2 regions of the Streptomyces sp. NPDC093064 genome follow, and region 2 is predicted to be linked to the other one. Evidence: riboswitches for the same ligand, from Rfam matches in the RefSeq annotation. Region 2 holds a riboswitch; the other holds the start of a gene.

Region 1 (6,036 bases), on a different contig from region 2:
CCAGGCCCTGGGCTGGCCCCGCGGCACGGTGAAGTCCCGTCTCAACCGCGCCCTGCGCAAGCTGGGCCGGCTGCTGCCGGATGTCCGGACCCAGTCCCGGGAAGGAGGTGAGGAGCGTGCGTGAGCAGGAGGGGGCGGGAACCCCCGGGCTGCCGGAGGAGCTGCGGGCGCTCGGGCGGTCGCTGGACGCGCCCGGGGCGGCGGGGCCGGCGGGTCCGGCGGGTCCGGCGGGTCCGGCGGGTCCGGCGGGTCCGGCGGCGGGACCCGAGTCGATGGTGGAGCGGGTGCTTCAGCAGATACTGGCCGATCAGGTGCCGGTCCCGGTGATCGAGCCGGCGGGTGCCGGTGAGCGGCTGCGGGCGGTGCGGCGCTGGACGCGGACACGATGGCGTTCCCTGACGGCGGCCCTGTGCGGTCTGCTGACGGTCCTCGCGCTCACTCCCCCGGTGCGGGCGGCGGTCCTCGACTGGTTCGGCTTCGCCGGCGTCGAGGTGCGGTACGACCCGTCGGCGGTGCCTTCGCCCGGCGCCGAGGTGCCCGGCTGCGGCCGGTCGCTGTCCCTGGAGCAGGCCCGGCGGCAGGCGGGTTTCGAGCCCCTGGTGCCGGACGCGCTCGGCGTGCCGGACGCGGTGACGGTGACCGACGAGCCGCGGGGGCGGTTCCTGGTGACCCTGTGCTGGCACGAACAGGGGCGGACGATACGGCTCGACGAGTTCCCGCAGCAGCTGGACGTCAGCTTCGCCAAGAGCCTGCGGGAACCACCGGAGTGGATCACGTTGGACACGCCGTCGGCCGATGGCGTTCAGGACACCGCCCTGTGGTTCCCAAGGCCGCACCTGCTCAGCTTCTGGCTGATGGACGCCGACGGCCATCGCTTCACCCGGAGCAAGCGGACCGCCGGTCCGACGCTGCTGTGGATGCACGGGAGGGGCGACGACGCCGTGACGCTCCGGCTGGAGGGAGTGGCGTCGAAGGCGCGCGCGACGCGGATCGCCCGGTCGGGCGTGCTGGAGTCCGGGACTTCCGGGCGGCCTTCGCCCTAGGTCCTGTCGTCACATTCCCGTCGTCGCCCGAAGGGCGGCTCCGCGGCGTCTGGTGCGTGCTCTCGGCGTGCCGGGCGGAAGTCCTCGTACTGGACGTACTTGGGCTTTCGCCCGGTGTGGCGAGAGTGCGTGCCAGGCGTCGCGGGGCAGGCGGGAATGTGACGACAGGGCCCAGGTGTGCCGATCGGACAGGTTGGTGACGCGGGGTGGGAACCCGGACGGGCCGGGCGGTGTACCAGAAGTGATGCGCGGCCCGGGGCGGGCCGCGCCGGATTCGGCCGGTGGGGGTTCGGATGGGCAGGTGGAGGGTTCGTGAACTGACCGCGCTCATGGGCGCGTTGACGATGGTGCTCGCCGTGATGGTGTGGGGCGCGTCCTCCGCGGCGGCGGGCGGTCCGACCAGTGTCCTGGTGACCTCGCCGCAGAGCGGGGAGGCCGGCGCGCTGTACTACTCCGCGAAGGAGTACGGGCAGTTGGAGAGGCTCCTGGGCCCGGCGGGCTCGGGCAGCCGCGACAAGCCGCCCGAGGCCGACCTGGTCCACGCCCGGCAGATCAACGTGACCTGGCTGGCGCACGACATATCACCGTGGCGACTCGACCAGGTCTTCCCGGTGACCGGCGACAGCGCCGTCTGGATCCACACGGCGGCGAACGTGCCCGAGTCCATGAACGGCTACTGGCACCGCGCCGAGCAGCCCGCCCGGCTGCGAGCCCTGCTCGCGAAGCTGGGCGTGATGGGCAAGGCCTCGGCCGCGGGCCAGGGGTACACCGGCATCTTCCCGGCGCCGTGGCAGGCGGAGACGGCCGCACCGGACACCGCCGGACCCGACGCGGATGAGGGGACGCAGACGGTGCGGGTGAGTGTGCCGGCCGCGGGTGGCGACGGCACCGACTGGTGGTGGGCGATACCGGGAGCGGCGGCCGGGGCGGTGCTCGCGCTGGTACTGCGGCCCTTCGCTTCGAGGCTCCCGCTCGACCGCCTGCGGCGGGAGCGGGACCCGGGGCCCCGGCAGGAACTGCGTGACGTGTAGGGCGCGTGCCGAGGACGAGAGACGTGCGCGGGAGGACGGAGGGGGTGGTCGGATGGCACTGCGCGGCGGGCGCTCGGCGCCGTGGCTGATCTCCGTGCTGCCGGTGGCGGTGGCCGGAGTGGGGGTGCTGCTGTGCGGGGTGCTGCTCTGCGGGGGGCCGGCGGTCGCGGCGGCCTCGGACGGGGGCGGTGAGCCGCGTGCGCCCGATGTGGCCCTGGTCGTCGCGGGCGGCTCGGGGCGGACCCGGGCGTTGCACCTGGGCGATCGCGACTTCGCCCTGCTCCGGGAGTTGCTGCGCCCGGCGTACACGGGGACGGAGCCGGTGCCGGACGCCTGGGCGCGGGGGCGGCATCCGGGGGTGCGGGTGACCGTGATGTGGGGGTTGACCGGGGTCGGTGGGTGGCCGGCGACGAGCAGGCCGCCGGGAGGGGATGTGGCCGTGGAGCGGCAGGACCAGTTGATCGTGGCGGAGGACGGCGCACCGTGGGTGCGCTCGGACCTGGCCCCGGATGTGGAGGACGACGACATCCGCTGGCACCGGGCGCCGCAGGACCTGTACGAACGGCTGGCCCGCACGGGGCTGCTGGGTGACGCGGACGATGCGCCGTCCGGCGGGGCTCCGGGCGGCAGTCCGGACGGCCGGGGTGATCACTTGTGGTGGGCGGCCGGCGGGCTGGCCGCCGGGGCCGGCGGCACGCTGCTGATATGCCGCGCGGCGGCCCGGCGCGGTGCCGGACCGCCGCGGGAGGAACCACGGCAGGAGCTGATCGACCTGTGAGTCCTGTGCCCTGTCAGTCCAGTGCCCTGTGAGCCCTGTGACCTGTGAGTCCCGTGCGGGGACGGGTCAGCCGAGGTCGATCTCCGGGTAGAGGGGGAAGCCCGCCACCAGGTCCGTGGCCCGGTGGGCGATCTCGTCCGCGATCTTCGGGTCGAGGACGTGCTGGGCCTTGGACGGGGTGCCCTTGCCGGTGGTGCCGGCCTCGGTGGCCGTCAGGACGCGGTCGATCAGGCCGGCGACCTCGTCCATCTCGGCGGTACCCAGACCACGGGTGGTCAGCGCGGGGGTGCCGATGCGGATGCCGGAGGTGTACCAGGCGCCGTTGGGGTCGGCCGGGATCGCGTTGCGGTTGGTGACGATGCCGGACTCGAGCAGGGCGGCCTCGGCCTGACGGCCGGTGAGGCCGTAGGAGGAGGCGACGTCGATCAGGTTGAGGTGGTTGTCGGTGCCGCCGGTGACGAGGGTGGCCCCGCGGCGCGTCAGCCCCTCGGCGAGGGCGCGGGAGTTGTCGACGATGCGCTGGGCGTAGTCCTGGAAGGAGGGCTGCCGGGCCTCGGCCAAGGCGACCGCCTTGGCGGCCATGACGTGCGGGAGGGGGCCGCCGAGGACCATCGGGCAGCCCCGGTCGACCTGGTCCTTGAGGGAGTCGTCGCACAGGACCATGCCGCCGCGCGGGCCGCGCAGGGACTTGTGGGTGGTGGTGGTGACGATCTGGGCGTGCGGGACCGGGTCGAAGTCGCCGGTGAGAACCTTGCCGGCGACCAGGCCCGCGAAGTGGGCCATGTCGACCATGAGCGTGGCGCCGACCTCGTCGGCGATCTCGCGCATGATCCGGAAGTTCACCAGGCGCGGGTAGGCGGAGTAGCCGGCGACGATGATCAGCGGCTTGAACTCGCGGGCGGAGGCGCGCAGGGCCTCGTAGTCGAGGAGGCCGGTGGCCGGGTCGGTGCCGTAGGAGTGCTGGTCGAACATCTTTCCGGAGATGTTCGGGCGGAAGCCGTGGGTGAGGTGTCCGCCGGCGTCCAGGGACATGCCGAGCATGCGCTGGTTGCCGAAGGCCTGGCGCAGTTCGGCCCAGTCCGCCTCGGAGAGGTCGTTGACCTGGCGGACCCCGGCCTTCTCCAGGGCGGGGGCCTCCACGCGCTGGGCGAGGACGGCCCAGAAGGCGACGAGGTTGGCGTCGATGCCGGAGTGCGGCTGGACGTAGGCGTGGCGGGCGCCGAAGAGTTCCTTGGCGTGCTCGGCGGCCAGCGACTCGACGGTGTCGACGTTGCGGCAACCGGCGTAGAAGCGGCGGCCGATGGTGCCCTCGGCGTACTTGTCGCTGAACCAGTTGCCCATGGCCAGCAGGGTGGCCGGGGAGGCGTAGTTCTCGGAGGCGATCAGCTTGAGCATCTCGCGCTGGTCGGCGACCTCCTGGCCGATGGCGTCGGCCACGCGCGGCTCGACGGCGCGGATCACGTCGAGGGCGGCACGGAAGGCGGTGGACTCGTTGGACAGGGGCGCGGTGTTCTCAGGCATCGGGACCTCCGGACGTGGCGTCGACGTTCACGTTACGGCCCAGGCGCACGGCACACTTTCCGCTCGGGCCGCTCCCCGATGGTCGGTCCCATCCCAGCGCGCCAGTCACGGCCCGTCGTCAGCCTACCGGGCGCACCCCACGGCGCAGTTCCCGCGTCCGCCATGCGAGCGAGGATAGGAAGGAGGACAACCTCCCCTTCCCGGGGAGGCGACCCTCGTCCTCGGGAGCCGCCGTGACCGCCACGGAAGACCTCATCGCCGCAGCCGAAGCCCACAGCGCACCCATCTACCACCCGCTGCCCGTGGTGATCGCCACGGCGGAGGGCGCGTGGATGACGGACGTGGAGGGCCGCCGGTACCTCGATCTGCTGGCCGGTTACTCGGCGCTGAACTTCGGGCACCGCAACCGGCGGCTGATCGAGGCGGCCAAGGCGCAGATGGAGCGGGTGACACTGACCTCGCGGGCCTTCCACCAAGACCGGTTCGCGGCGTTCTGCGAGCAGCTGGCGGAGCTGTGCGGCATGGAGTCGGTGGTGCCGATGAACACGGGCGCCGAGGCGGTGGAGACGGCCGTGAAGACGGCCCGGAAGTGGGGCTACCGGGTCAAGGGCGTGCCCGGGGAGATGGCGAAGATCGTGGTCGCGGGCAACAACTTCCACGGCCGGACGACGACGATCATCAGCTTCTCCACCGACCCGGAGGCCAGGGCGGACTTCGGGCCGTACACTCCGGGCTTCGAGATCGTGCCGTACGGGGACCTGACGGCGATGCGGTCGGCGATGACGGAGAACACGGTCGCCGTGCTGCTCGAGCCGATCCAGGGCGAGGCGGGGGTGCTGGTGCCGCCGGCCGGTTATCTGCCCGCGGTGCGGGAGCTGACACGGGAGCGCAACGTGCTGTTCGTCGCCGACGAGATCCAGTCGGGGCTCGGGCGCACCGGCCGTACCTTCGCGTGCGAGCACGAGGGAGTGGTGCCGGATGTGTACGTGCTCGGGAAGGCGCTGGGCGGCGGGATCGTGCCGGTGTCGGCGGTGGTGTCCTCGCGGGAGGTGCTCGGCGTGTTCCGGCCGGGCGAGCACGGGTCGACGTTCGGCGGGAACCCGCTGGCGTGTGCGGTGGCGCTGGAGGTGATCGCGATGCTGCGCTCGGGCGAGTTCCAGGCACGGGCCGCGGAGCTGGGCGGGCATCTGCACCGCGAGCTGGAGCGGCTGGCCGGCACGGGCCGGGTGCGGGCGGTGCGCGGACGCGGGCTGTGGGCGGGCGTCGACGTCGACCGGTCGCTGGGGACCGGGCGGGAGATCGCCCGGAAGCTGATGGACCGGAGCGTCCTGGTGAAGGACACCCACCCCTCGACGATCCGGATCGCCCCGCCGCTGGTGATCAGCGAGGAGGACCTGGACTGGGGGCTGGCCCAGCTGCGGGCGGTGCTCGGCGCATAGCGGGTTGGCACGCGGAGTCCGGCCGGAGCGGGCAGTGCGAGCGGCCGGACCGGGCGGTGCGCCGATCCACCGCTCCCCTAGAGTCGCTTCGTGCTCTTCGGAATGGTGTGTGCGCTCGGTGCGGCAGTGTGTTTCGGCATGGCGACGGTGCTTCAGGCCATCGCCGCGCGTGCCGCGGCGGACACCGGCGGGGGCGGGGACGCGGCGCTACTGCTGCGGGCGGT
Region 2 (9,951 bases):
ACCGTGGACGGCGTGGAACTCGTCCACTCGCGGCTGGATCCGCGGGTGCAGCTCGCCGACTTCCTCGCCGGTGTCGCCCGCAAGCTCGCCTCCGACGAGTTGAACGGCTACGGCGACCCGGTGCTCACCACCCTGCTGCGCCCCTACGTCGGTGCGGCCTCCGTCTGGGGAGACGCCCCGAGCTGGACCCGCCTCGGCCCGTACCCGGACGGCCCCGGCCGGGAGACGCGGGCCGGCTCGGGGGCGCGGCTCCCCTGTTGAGCGGGCGCGCCAGAAGGAGATCATCCGAGCGCTGAACGCGGCCGTGCCCTGCCACGTATGGAGGAAGGGCGCTCAACGACCGCAGCGCCCCGCGGTGTTGAGACCGCGCGTTCGGGTTCGGGAGCCATGCATGGGGCACGCACGACGACGGGTCGTCCGGCGGGTGACACGGCTGACGGCCGTCGCGGGACTCCTCCTGGGAGGAGCGATGGTCGCGCAGGCGGCGATGGCGAGCGAGCCTCCCGGCGCCTCCGCCGCGCGCGGATCCGCGGGGCCGGCCGGCACATCCGGCACGTCCGGCGCCGACCTCGTGGCCCGGCTCGGCACCTCGCGCACGGCGGGCAACTGGATGGGTTCCGACGGGCGCCCGGTGGTCGCCGTGACCGACGAGCGGGCGGCCGCTGAGGTACGGCGGGCGGGCGCCGAGGCGAAGGTCGTGCGGCACAGCATGAACGAGCTGAAGGCGGCCACCGCGACACTCCGCGCGGCGCCCCGGGTGGCCGGCACGGCCTGGATGATGGACTACCGCTCCAACCGGGTGACGGTCGAGGGCGACAGCACGGTCTCCGCCGCCGACTGGGCCCGGATGACCGAGGTCGCCGGCAAGATCGGCGGCTTTGTGCGCATGGAGCGCACCGAGGGCGCCTTCACCACCCGACTCAACGGGGCGCAGCCCATCCTGTCGACCGGCGGGCGCTGCTCGGCGGGTTTCAACGTGACCGACGGGCGGACCGACTTCATCCTCACGGCCGGCCACTGCGGGCCCACCGGTTCCCTCTGGTTCGCCGACGGCCAGGGCGACCTGCAGCTCGGCAGGACGGTCGCCGGCTCCTTCCCGAGCGGCGACTTCTCGCTGGTGCGATACGACTCCGGCAGCGCGGGCCAGGGCGCCGACGTGGTGGCGATCGGCGGCGGCAACGGCGTACGGATCACGGGGGCGGGCGATCCGGCCGTGGGACAGCGGGTGTTCCGCAGCGGCAGCACGAGCGGGCTGCGCGACGGCGAGGTGACCGGCCTGGACGCGACCGTGAACTACCCCGAGGGAACCGTCACGGGTCTCATCCGGACCACGGTGTGCGCCGAGCCGGGCGACAGCGGCGGTCCGCTGTTCTCCGAGGGGATCGCCCTGGGGGTGACCTCGGGCGGCAGCGGCGACTGCACAAGGGGCGGTACGACGTTCTTCCAGCCGGTCACCAAGGCACTGTCCGCGCTCGACGTGCGGCTGATCGTGACCGACGCGCGGCAGAGGACCGAGCAGAGCGCGGAGCCGTCCGCCCCGGCCACCCACAGCGCCATCGCCCCCGGCGCGGCCTCCCCCGGCTCCTCGGCGCCGGTGACCGGCACCCCGGACGGGACCGCGCTGCTCTCCCGGCTCTTCGACCCCGAAAACGTCGGCCCGGGTCTTCTGATCATGGGGGGCAGTCTGATCGCCCTGGTGGCCACCCGCTGGATCCGTGCGGAACGGGACCGCAAGGCCTACCAGAGGTACTACTCGGCGACGTGGAGCTGACGGCCTGCACGGATGGCGGCGACGGCGGGACCGGCGGCGGAGGGCAGAGGTCGGAGCCGGCTCAGGCCGCCCTGTCGGAGGGCGGGGCGGCCGTGGCCCACTCCATCACCAGGCGCTGGTACTCCTCGCGCTGCTCGGTGGTCAGTATCCCGCCCGACCTGAGCCACAGTGCCCGGATCTCCTCGTTGACCTCCGCGGCCGATCGCTCGGAGACGGGTTCAACACTGGTGGACATGCCGTGAAGCATATGCCGCCCGACGTGAAGGCGCTGTGAATAAGTACGAGCGATACGGGCATATCGGACCGTGTTGCTCATCACGTCAATTCGGCAGGTCACCGGCGCGAGTTCACCCTCGGCCGACGGGTCGCGACGTCGGCCGTGCCCGTGCCCGTGCACATGCCGTCAGGTGCCCGGCTTGCGCCCGTAGACGAACACGTCGTCGCCCTTCTTCAGCAGCGACCAGTACTTCTTGGCGTCCTTCGGCGTCATGTTGACGCAGCCGTGCGAACCCGGCGGATTCCACATGCTCAGGCCGACGGAGTGGAAGGCCTGGCCGCCGTCGAAGAACTGACTGTAGGGCATCGGCACGTTGTAGACGGTCGAGACGTGGTCGATGTCCCGCCAGTAGATCTTCTTCAGGCCGGTGCGGGTCGTGTACCCCTTGCGTCCCGTGCGCACCGGCACCGGCCCGTAGACGAGCCGGCTGCCGTCCTGTATCCAGCTGAGCTGGAGCGTGAGGTCGACACACGCGATGCGGCCCTTGTTCACCGGGCACTTGCCGCTCTTGTTGGGCTTCTTGCCGACGGCCTTCTGCTTGTTCATGAGGTTCATCACGCCCCAGGTGACGGAACCCGCGTAGCCGATGTTCGGCGTGATGCCGTGCTTGTTCTGGAAGGCCCGGATGGCCTTGCAGTCGGCGGCCGACTGCCGTCCGTCGACCGGCCGCCCGAGGAACTTCTCCACCTGCTTCTGGTACGGCCCCGCCTGCGTCGTGCAACTCGCCGCCTGTGCCGGTGCGGTACCGAGCGCGAGCGTGAGCGGCGCCACCAGTCCCGTGACGCCCAGTACGACCGCTCCCCGCCTGCCGATGTCCTTCATAACGGCCTTGCCCCCTAGGTGCGTTCCGCCACTTCCCGACACCTAGACCCGTGACGGGGCACATCGGTTGCAAGGGGGCGCGTGCCGAGACGAAACGGTGACACGCTCCCGGCGGACGCGGCCGAGGCGGGGACCGCTCAGGTGTCCCCCTCTTCCCGCTCCTCCTGAACGGCCGCGCGGAAAGCGGTGTTGACCGCCGTGAGGCCGCCGTCGACGGTCAGGGTGGTGCCGGTGATCCAGGCCGCGTCGCGGGAGGCGAGGAAGGCCACCGCGGCGGCGATGTCCTCCGGTTCGCCGACCCGGCCCAGCGGGTACAGACCGCGGACCCGGTCGAGATCGGCCTCCCGCCCCTCCCAGGCCGAGGTGCGGACCGTGCCCGGCACCACCAGGTTGACGCGGACGCCGCGGGAGGCGGCGTGCCCGGCGAGGGTGCGGGTGAGCGAGGCCAGCCCCGCCTTCGCCGCGCTGTAGCCGTGGTTGCCGAAGTCCTGGACGCCGTTGACCGAGCCGATGCTGACGATCGCTCCCCTGCCGCCCGCCGCCAGGTGGGGCAGGGCGGCGCGGCAGCAGCGGTAGGCACCGGTCAGGGTGATGTCGAGGTCGCGGGCCCACACCGCTTCCGGGTCGTCCTCGAACAACGGGGTGTCGGGCGTGCAGTGGGCCGCACAGTTGACCAGGACGTCGAGGGATCCGAAGGCCTGGACGGCCAGGTCCACGGCCGCCTGGACCGCGTCCCGGTCCGCGACGTCCAACGCCTGCGCCCGCGCAGTGAGTCCACGCTCGCGCAGCGCCGCCGCCGTGTGCTCCGCCACGTCCCCGTCCAGGTCGGTGACCAGGACCCCGGCCCCCTCCTCGGCCAGCCTGCGCGCGGTGGCCGCACCGATGCCCCGGCCCGCGCCGGTGATGAGAACCCCGTGTCCGTCGAACCGCCCACTGTCCGTCATGCGCCGAACCTACTTCCCCGAAGGACGTCTCGGGCAGTCAGCGCGCGGCATGTCCTCGCCCTCGCGACTCCCACAACTCCCGGCGCGCATCGGCGTCGTGGCCGGTGGACCCGAACGAGGGGCGGCTCGGCGGGGCGCGATCGGCGGCGGTTCGGCGGGGCCCGGTCAGCGGTAGCCGGTCGGGTCGGCGGGCAGGCCCGCGTCCTGGACCTCGACGAGGTAGCGCCAGGCGTCGGGGCGGCTGCCGTCCAGGTCGGTGAAGCCGTAGTCCTGGGCGAGGCCGCCGCTGGAGAGGGAACGGCCGTTCCAGCGGGCCACGTCCGGGTCCGCGGCCAGGGCGGCGACGGCGCGGCCCACATAGCGCGGGGTCTCGGAGATGGCGAAGTGCGGGACGCGGTCCAGGGCTTCGCGCCAGTTGTCCTCACGGACCCCGAAGTGGTCGAGCATCAACTCCGAGCGCAGCCAGCCGGGGGTGAGGGCCACCGCCGTGGCGCCGCGCGGGCCGAGTTCGTGGCCGAGTGCGAAGGCCATGCGCAGGACGGACGCCTTGGCGAGGTCGTAGAAGAAGTTGACGCGGTAGGTGTCCCGGTTGTACTCGGCGGTGCCGTCGGTCATCTCCACCACCAGACCGCCAGGGTGACGCAGCAGCAGCGGCAGGGCGTGGTGGCTGGTGATCGCGTGCGTCTCCACCGCGAGCCGGAGCAACCGCAGTCCGTTGCCGAGGTCGTGCTCCCACACCGGGGTGTCCCACGCGAAGAGGTGCTCCGCGCCCCAGATGTCGTTGACGAGGACGTCGAGACGGTCCTGCTCGCGCGCGATGCGATCCACGAGGGCGCGGACCTGGTCGGACTCCAGATGGTCGACCGGTACGGCGATGCCGTGGCCGCCGGCCTCGGTGACCAGGTCGGCGGTGTCCTCGATGGTCTCGGGGCGGTCGTACTCCGAGCGGCGGGCGCGGGTGGTGCGTCCGGTGACGTAGACGGTGGCGCCGGCCGCGCCGAGCTCCACCGCGATTCCCCTGCCCGCTCCCCGTGTCGCCCCCGCGACCAGCGCGACCTTGCCTTCCAGTGGGCCCGGCATGTCCGACCTCCCGATGTGTCTTCCGTCGATGCCGTCATCGAGGGTGCCGGGGAAACCGGACATCTTCTGTCGCCTTTCGGCGCGGGAATCGGTAAAACGCGGGCGGGCCGCACGAGCGCCTTTTCGGTCTCGTGCGGCCCGCCACCCGGGCTCCGGGCTCGGTTCTCCTGGCTCAGTGCCCGCGGGCGATCCACTCCTGGAGGTGCGGGGCCTCGGCGCCGATGGTGGTCGGGTCGCCGTGGCCGGTGAGGACCTTCGTCTCGGGCGGCAGCGTCAGCAGGCGGTCGCGGATCGAGTCGATGATCGTCGGGAAGTGGGAGTAGGAACGACCGGTGGCGCCTGGACCGCCCTGGAAGAGCGTGTCGCCGGTGAAGACCACGCCCAGTCCGGGGTCGTACAGGCAGATCGCGCCCGGGGCGTGGCCGGGCGTGTGCATGACCTTCAGATCGGCGCCGGCCGCCTCGATGACCTGGCCGTCGACCAGGTGCTCGTCGGGGTCCCGGTTCGGGTGGGTCATCTTCCACAGCGGCAGGTCGTCGGGGTGCAGCCAGATGGTCGCGCCGGTGAGGTCGGCGAGCGCCGGGGCCGCGTCGATGTGGTCGTTGTGGGCGTGGGTGCACACGATGGCGGTCAGCCGGCGGTCGCCGACCGCCGCGGCGATGGCCTCGGCGTCATGGGCGGCGTCGATGACGACGGCCTCATGGTCGTCGCCGACGATCCACACGTTGTTGTCGACGTCCCAGGTGCCGCCGTCCAGCGTGAACTGCCCGGAGGTGACGAGGCGTTCGATGCGGGTGGCCATCAGAGCACCACCACCGAGCGCAGCACGTCGCCGTGGTGCATCCGCTCGAACGCCTTCTCCACCTCGTCCAGTTGGATGGTCTCGGTGACGAACTTGTCCAGCGGCAGGCGTCCTTGCAGGTGCAGGTCGATGAGCATCGGGAAGTCCCGGGAGGGCAGGCAGTCGCCGTACCAGCTCGACTTCAGCGCCCCGCCGCGTCCGAAGACGTCCAGCAGCGGCAGTTCCAGCTTCATCTCCGGGGTCGGCACGCCGACCAGGACGACCGTGCCGGCCAGGTCACGGGCGTAGAAGGCCTGCCGGTACGTCTCGGGACGGCCGACCGCCTCGATGACGACGTCGGCGCCGAAGCCGCCGGTCAGCTCGCGGATGGCCTCGACCGGGTCGTTCTCCTTGGAGTTGACCGTGTGCGTGGCGCCCATGGTGCGGGCGGTCTCCAGCTTGCGGTCGTCGATGTCGACGGCGATGACCTTCGCCGCGCCCGCCAGGAACGCCCCGGCGATCGCCGCGTCGCCGACACCGCCGCAGCCGATGACGGCGACCGAGTCGCCGCGGCCGACGTTGCCGGTGTTGATCGCCGCGCCGATGCCGGCCATCACGCCGCAGCCCAGCAGCCCGGCCACCGCCGGGGAGACCGACGGGTCGACCTTGGTGCACTGACCGGCCGCCACCAGGGTCTTCTCGGCGAACGCGCCGATTCCGAGAGCCGGGGAGAGTTCGGTGTCGTCGGTCAGGGTCATCCGCTGCCGCGCGTTGTGGGTGTCGAAGCAGTACCAGGGCCGCCCGCGCAGACAGGCGCGGCACTTGCCGCACACGGCCCGCCAGTTGAGGATGACGAAGTCGCCGGGCGCGACGTCGGTGACGTCGTCGCCGACCGACTCCACGACGCCGGCGGCCTCGTGGCCGAGCAGGAACGGGAACTCGTCATTGATTCCGCCCTGCTTGTAGTGCAGGTCGGTGTGGCAGACGCCGCAGGCCTGGATCCGTACGACGGCCTCTCCCGGCCCCGGGTCCGGCACGACGATCGTCTCGACCCGCACCGGTTCGTTCTTGCCGGGTGCGATCACGCCGCGCACTTCCTGCGCCATGGTGGTGGTCCCTTCCGTCGAGCGATGTACGTCCCCCGACCCTACGTCCGACTGATCGGTAAGGGCACCGAGGGGGCCTCTGATCTGCAAGGACGGGCGGGTGAGGCACGGGCGCCCGGCCCGCGGGGCGAAAGGTCAGTGCTGGATGGCGGGAACCGGCAGGCCGAGGGGCTGGAGCCCGCAGACGGACGGGGCGCCCGCGGCGCTCGCGGGCAGCGCGGTCAGGCCCGTGACCGAGAGGGCAAGTCCGACGGCGGCGACGATGCGTCGAGTGCAGATCATGCCCTCGGCAACTCCGTCCGGACCCGCCCGGACACGGGCCCGCAGCCGCGCTCACCCGTCAGGCGCAGCGCCCGGACCGCGCTTGCCGTGCCCGCCGGGGCGGAGGCGTCTCGCACTGTGAGGCCTGCCGCGGCCCGCTCCTCGCCGGGCCGCGGCCCTTGGAGGAGGTCGTCATGTCAGCCTCGGCAAGCCCCGCCTTCGACACCGACACGCTCCGCCGCGGCATCGTGCGGGGCGACCGTGCCGCGTACGTGGAGTCCTGCCAGTACCCGGACGGCGGCCGGGTCTTCGCGGAGTCCATGGTCTTGCTGCGGGACGGCAGGATCGCCGAGCAGACACTGATCCAGGCTTGGGACGCATAGGCGGGAGGGCCGCGAGGTTCCAGGTCAGCTCCCGTCTGACCTGGACCTTCTCGGCCCGCGCCGGCCCGCGCCGGCCTGGGCCGGTCCCGCTCCGCGCGGTCGCGCCTGCCGGGGCCGGCATCCGCGGTGTCTCGCCTGGCATCCGCCGCGCTGGTCCGCTCGCTGCCGCGGCCGAAGGCCGCGTCCGGGCCGTACGGCGGTGCGCGGCCTTCGGCCGCGGCGGGCCGTGTCGGTTAGGGTGAGGCGGGGCCGTGACTGGCGCTGAGGTGGAGCACCACCGGGGAGCGGCCCACGCAGAGTCATGAGCCGCGCGCCTGGGCAATTCCCCCGAACGCCCAGGAGTGGACCATGTCCCAGGCCCGTCCGATGGACGGCACCGCGCTCGCCCGCCGTGTCGTCGAGGAGACCGCGCGGAAGGCCGCCGCACTCACCGAGCGCACCGGTACGGCGCCCTGTCTGGCGACGGTGCTGGTCGGTGAGGACCCCGCCTCCGTCACCTACGTACGGATGAAGCAGAACCGCTGCCGCAGGGCCGGTATCGAATCCCGCCATGTGGCACTGCCGGCCGCGACCACCACCGAGGAACTCGTCGACACGCTGCGGTCGCTGTCCAAGGATCCCGCCGTGCACGGCATCCTGCTCCAGCACCCCGTCGGCGAGCACATCGACGAGCGGGCCGCGTTCGAGGCGATCGCGCCCGAGAAGGACGTCGACGGAGTCACCTGCGCCTCGTTCGCGGCGATGAGCTTCGGTCTGCCGGGGTTCGTGTCCTGCACGCCCGGCGGCATCCTGCGGCTGCTGGACGCGTACGACGTCGAGCTGCGCGGCCGGCGCGCCGTCGTGGTGGGCCGCAGCGCGATCCTCGGCAAGCCCGTGGGGATGCTGCTGCTCGCGCGGGACGCGACGGTGACGTACTGCCACTCGCGGACCGCGGACCTGCCGGTCGCCGTGCGCGAGGCGGACATCGTGGTCGCCGCGGTGGGCCGGCCCCGGCTCATCCGCGGCGAGGACCTCAAGCCCGGCGCCGTGGTGATCGACGCGGGCTACAACCCGGGCAACGTCGGCGACGTCGACTTCGACTCCGCCGTGGAACGGGCCTCGCTGATCACTCCGGTGCCCGGTGGGGTGGGCCCGATGACGATCGCCACGCTGCTGGAGCAGACCGTGACGGCCGCCGCCCGGCAGCTCGGGGTGTGACCGGCGTACCGGGGCCGGAGCAGGAGTGAAGGCACCGACACCCCTCGGGTCGTTCACCGGCGGCGGGCGGCCGCGCGGCCATACTGACCGTCGTGCGCGTAGCGATCATGACAGCGGGATCCCGGGGCGACGTCGCCCCCTTCACCGGCCTGGGGCACGGCCTGGCTCTCGCGGGTCACGAGGTCACCCTGGTCACGCACGGATGCTTCGAACCGCTGGTCGCGGGCTCGGGCCTCGGCTTCCACCCACTGCCGGTGGACCCGCGGGCCGAGTTGGAGTCCTCGCGCGGCCGGGGACTCCACCGCAGCGCCTCCGGCACGGGCAAGGTGCTGCGGGCCGTGGGGCTGGTGCGGGCGGCCATCGCCCGGATGACGGACGATCTGATCGCGGCGGCCGAGAAGAGCGACGTACTGCTGCTCGCCGGCTCGCTCGGGCCGGTCGGGCACGCCATCGCCGAGGCGATGAACCTGCCCAGCATCGGCGCCCATCTCCAACCCCTCTCCCCCACAAGGGAGTTCGCGCCCCCGCTGCTGGGCGGCGGACACTGGGGCGGAGCTGCGAACCGCCTCGCCGGACATGGAGTGAACCTGGCCGTGGAACGGGTCTTCTCTGCGGCCGTACCCGCCGTGCGGACCCGGCTGGGGCTGCCGCCCGCCCGCGCGGGCACCGGCCGCCGCATCCGCCGGGGGCAGCGCCGGCCGGTGTACCACGGCTTCAGCCCGCTCGTGGTGCCCAGGCCCCACGACTGGCGCAGTGGGCTCCAGGTGTGCGGGTACTGGTGGCCGTACGACCGTTACACCCAACTCCCCGACGGCCTGTGGGACTTCCTCGACGCGGGCCCTCCGCCGGTCTACGTGGGGCTGGGCAGCGCCACCGTGCCCGACCCCGGGCGGCTCAGCGACACCATCGTGCGCGCGCTGCGCCGGGCCGGACTGCGCGGTGTGGTCCAGCGGGGCTGGGCCGGACTGGAGGCGTCCGGCGAGGACATGCTGACCATCGGCGAGGTCCCGCACTCGGCCCTGTTCCCGCGGCTGGCGGGCGTGGTGCACCACGCCGGTGCGGGCACGACCGCGGCCGGGCTGCGGGCCGGCGTCCCCGCGGTGCCCGTGCCCGTGCAGTTCGACGAGGGTTTCTGGGCCGATCGTCTCGTCGGCCTCGGCGTGGCCCCCTGCTCGGTTCCGCTGCGCAGCCTCACCGCGGACAACCTCGCCGCGGCCCTGGTCCGCGCCACCCGTGGCCACGGACATCGTGAACGGGCACGGGCCCTGGGCGCCCGGATCCGCGAGGAGAACGGCCTGGCCCCGGTACTGAACGCGGTCGAACAACTCG

The links. Region 2 has a riboswitch for ZMP and ZTP ahead of ACIQFZ_RS34110 (bifunctional 5,10-methylenetetrahydrofolate dehydrogenase/5,10-methenyltetrahydrofolate cyclohydrolase). Riboswitches for the same ligand answer to the same signal wherever they lie in the genome.
Region 1: another riboswitch for ZMP and ZTP. It lies ahead of ACIQFZ_RS00550 (glycine hydroxymethyltransferase); the one in region 2 lies ahead of ACIQFZ_RS34110 (bifunctional 5,10-methylenetetrahydrofolate dehydrogenase/5,10-methenyltetrahydrofolate cyclohydrolase).

What each region holds. Positions count from the first base shown of each region.
Region 1 is NZ_JBIVPK010000001.1:127,168-133,203, reverse strand. It holds gene ACIQFZ_RS00570 (RNA polymerase sigma factor) at 1-124, shown strand, start outside; gene ACIQFZ_RS00565 (hypothetical protein) at 81-1,043, shown strand; gene ACIQFZ_RS00560 (hypothetical protein) at 1,337-2,074, shown strand; gene ACIQFZ_RS00555 (hypothetical protein) at 2,127-2,852, shown strand; gene ACIQFZ_RS00550 (glycine hydroxymethyltransferase) at 2,919-4,373, opposite strand; ZMP/ZTP riboswitch at 4,404-4,492, opposite strand; gene rocD (ornithine--oxo-acid transaminase) at 4,607-5,812, shown strand; gene ACIQFZ_RS00540 (hypothetical protein) at 5,915-6,036, shown strand, end outside.
Region 2 is NZ_JBIVPK010000044.1:53,919-63,869, forward strand. It holds gene ACIQFZ_RS34060 (DUF3800 domain-containing protein) at 1-261, shown strand, start outside; gene ACIQFZ_RS34065 (S1 family peptidase) at 392-1,771, shown strand; gene ACIQFZ_RS34070 (hypothetical protein) at 1,833-2,018, opposite strand; gene ACIQFZ_RS34075 (L,D-transpeptidase family protein) at 2,175-2,870, opposite strand; gene ACIQFZ_RS34080 (SDR family NAD(P)-dependent oxidoreductase) at 3,008-3,814, opposite strand; gene ACIQFZ_RS34085 (SDR family oxidoreductase) at 3,980-4,894, opposite strand; gene ACIQFZ_RS34090 (MBL fold metallo-hydrolase) at 5,067-5,696, opposite strand; gene ACIQFZ_RS34095 (S-(hydroxymethyl)mycothiol dehydrogenase) at 5,696-6,781, opposite strand; gene ACIQFZ_RS34100 (hypothetical protein) at 6,917-7,063, opposite strand; partial or broken gene ACIQFZ_RS34105 (nuclear transport factor 2 family protein) at 7,282-7,425, shown strand; ZMP/ZTP riboswitch at 7,667-7,752, shown strand; gene ACIQFZ_RS34110 (bifunctional 5,10-methylenetetrahydrofolate dehydrogenase/5,10-methenyltetrahydrofolate cyclohydrolase) at 7,774-8,622, shown strand; gene ACIQFZ_RS34115 (glycosyltransferase) at 8,730-9,951, shown strand, end outside.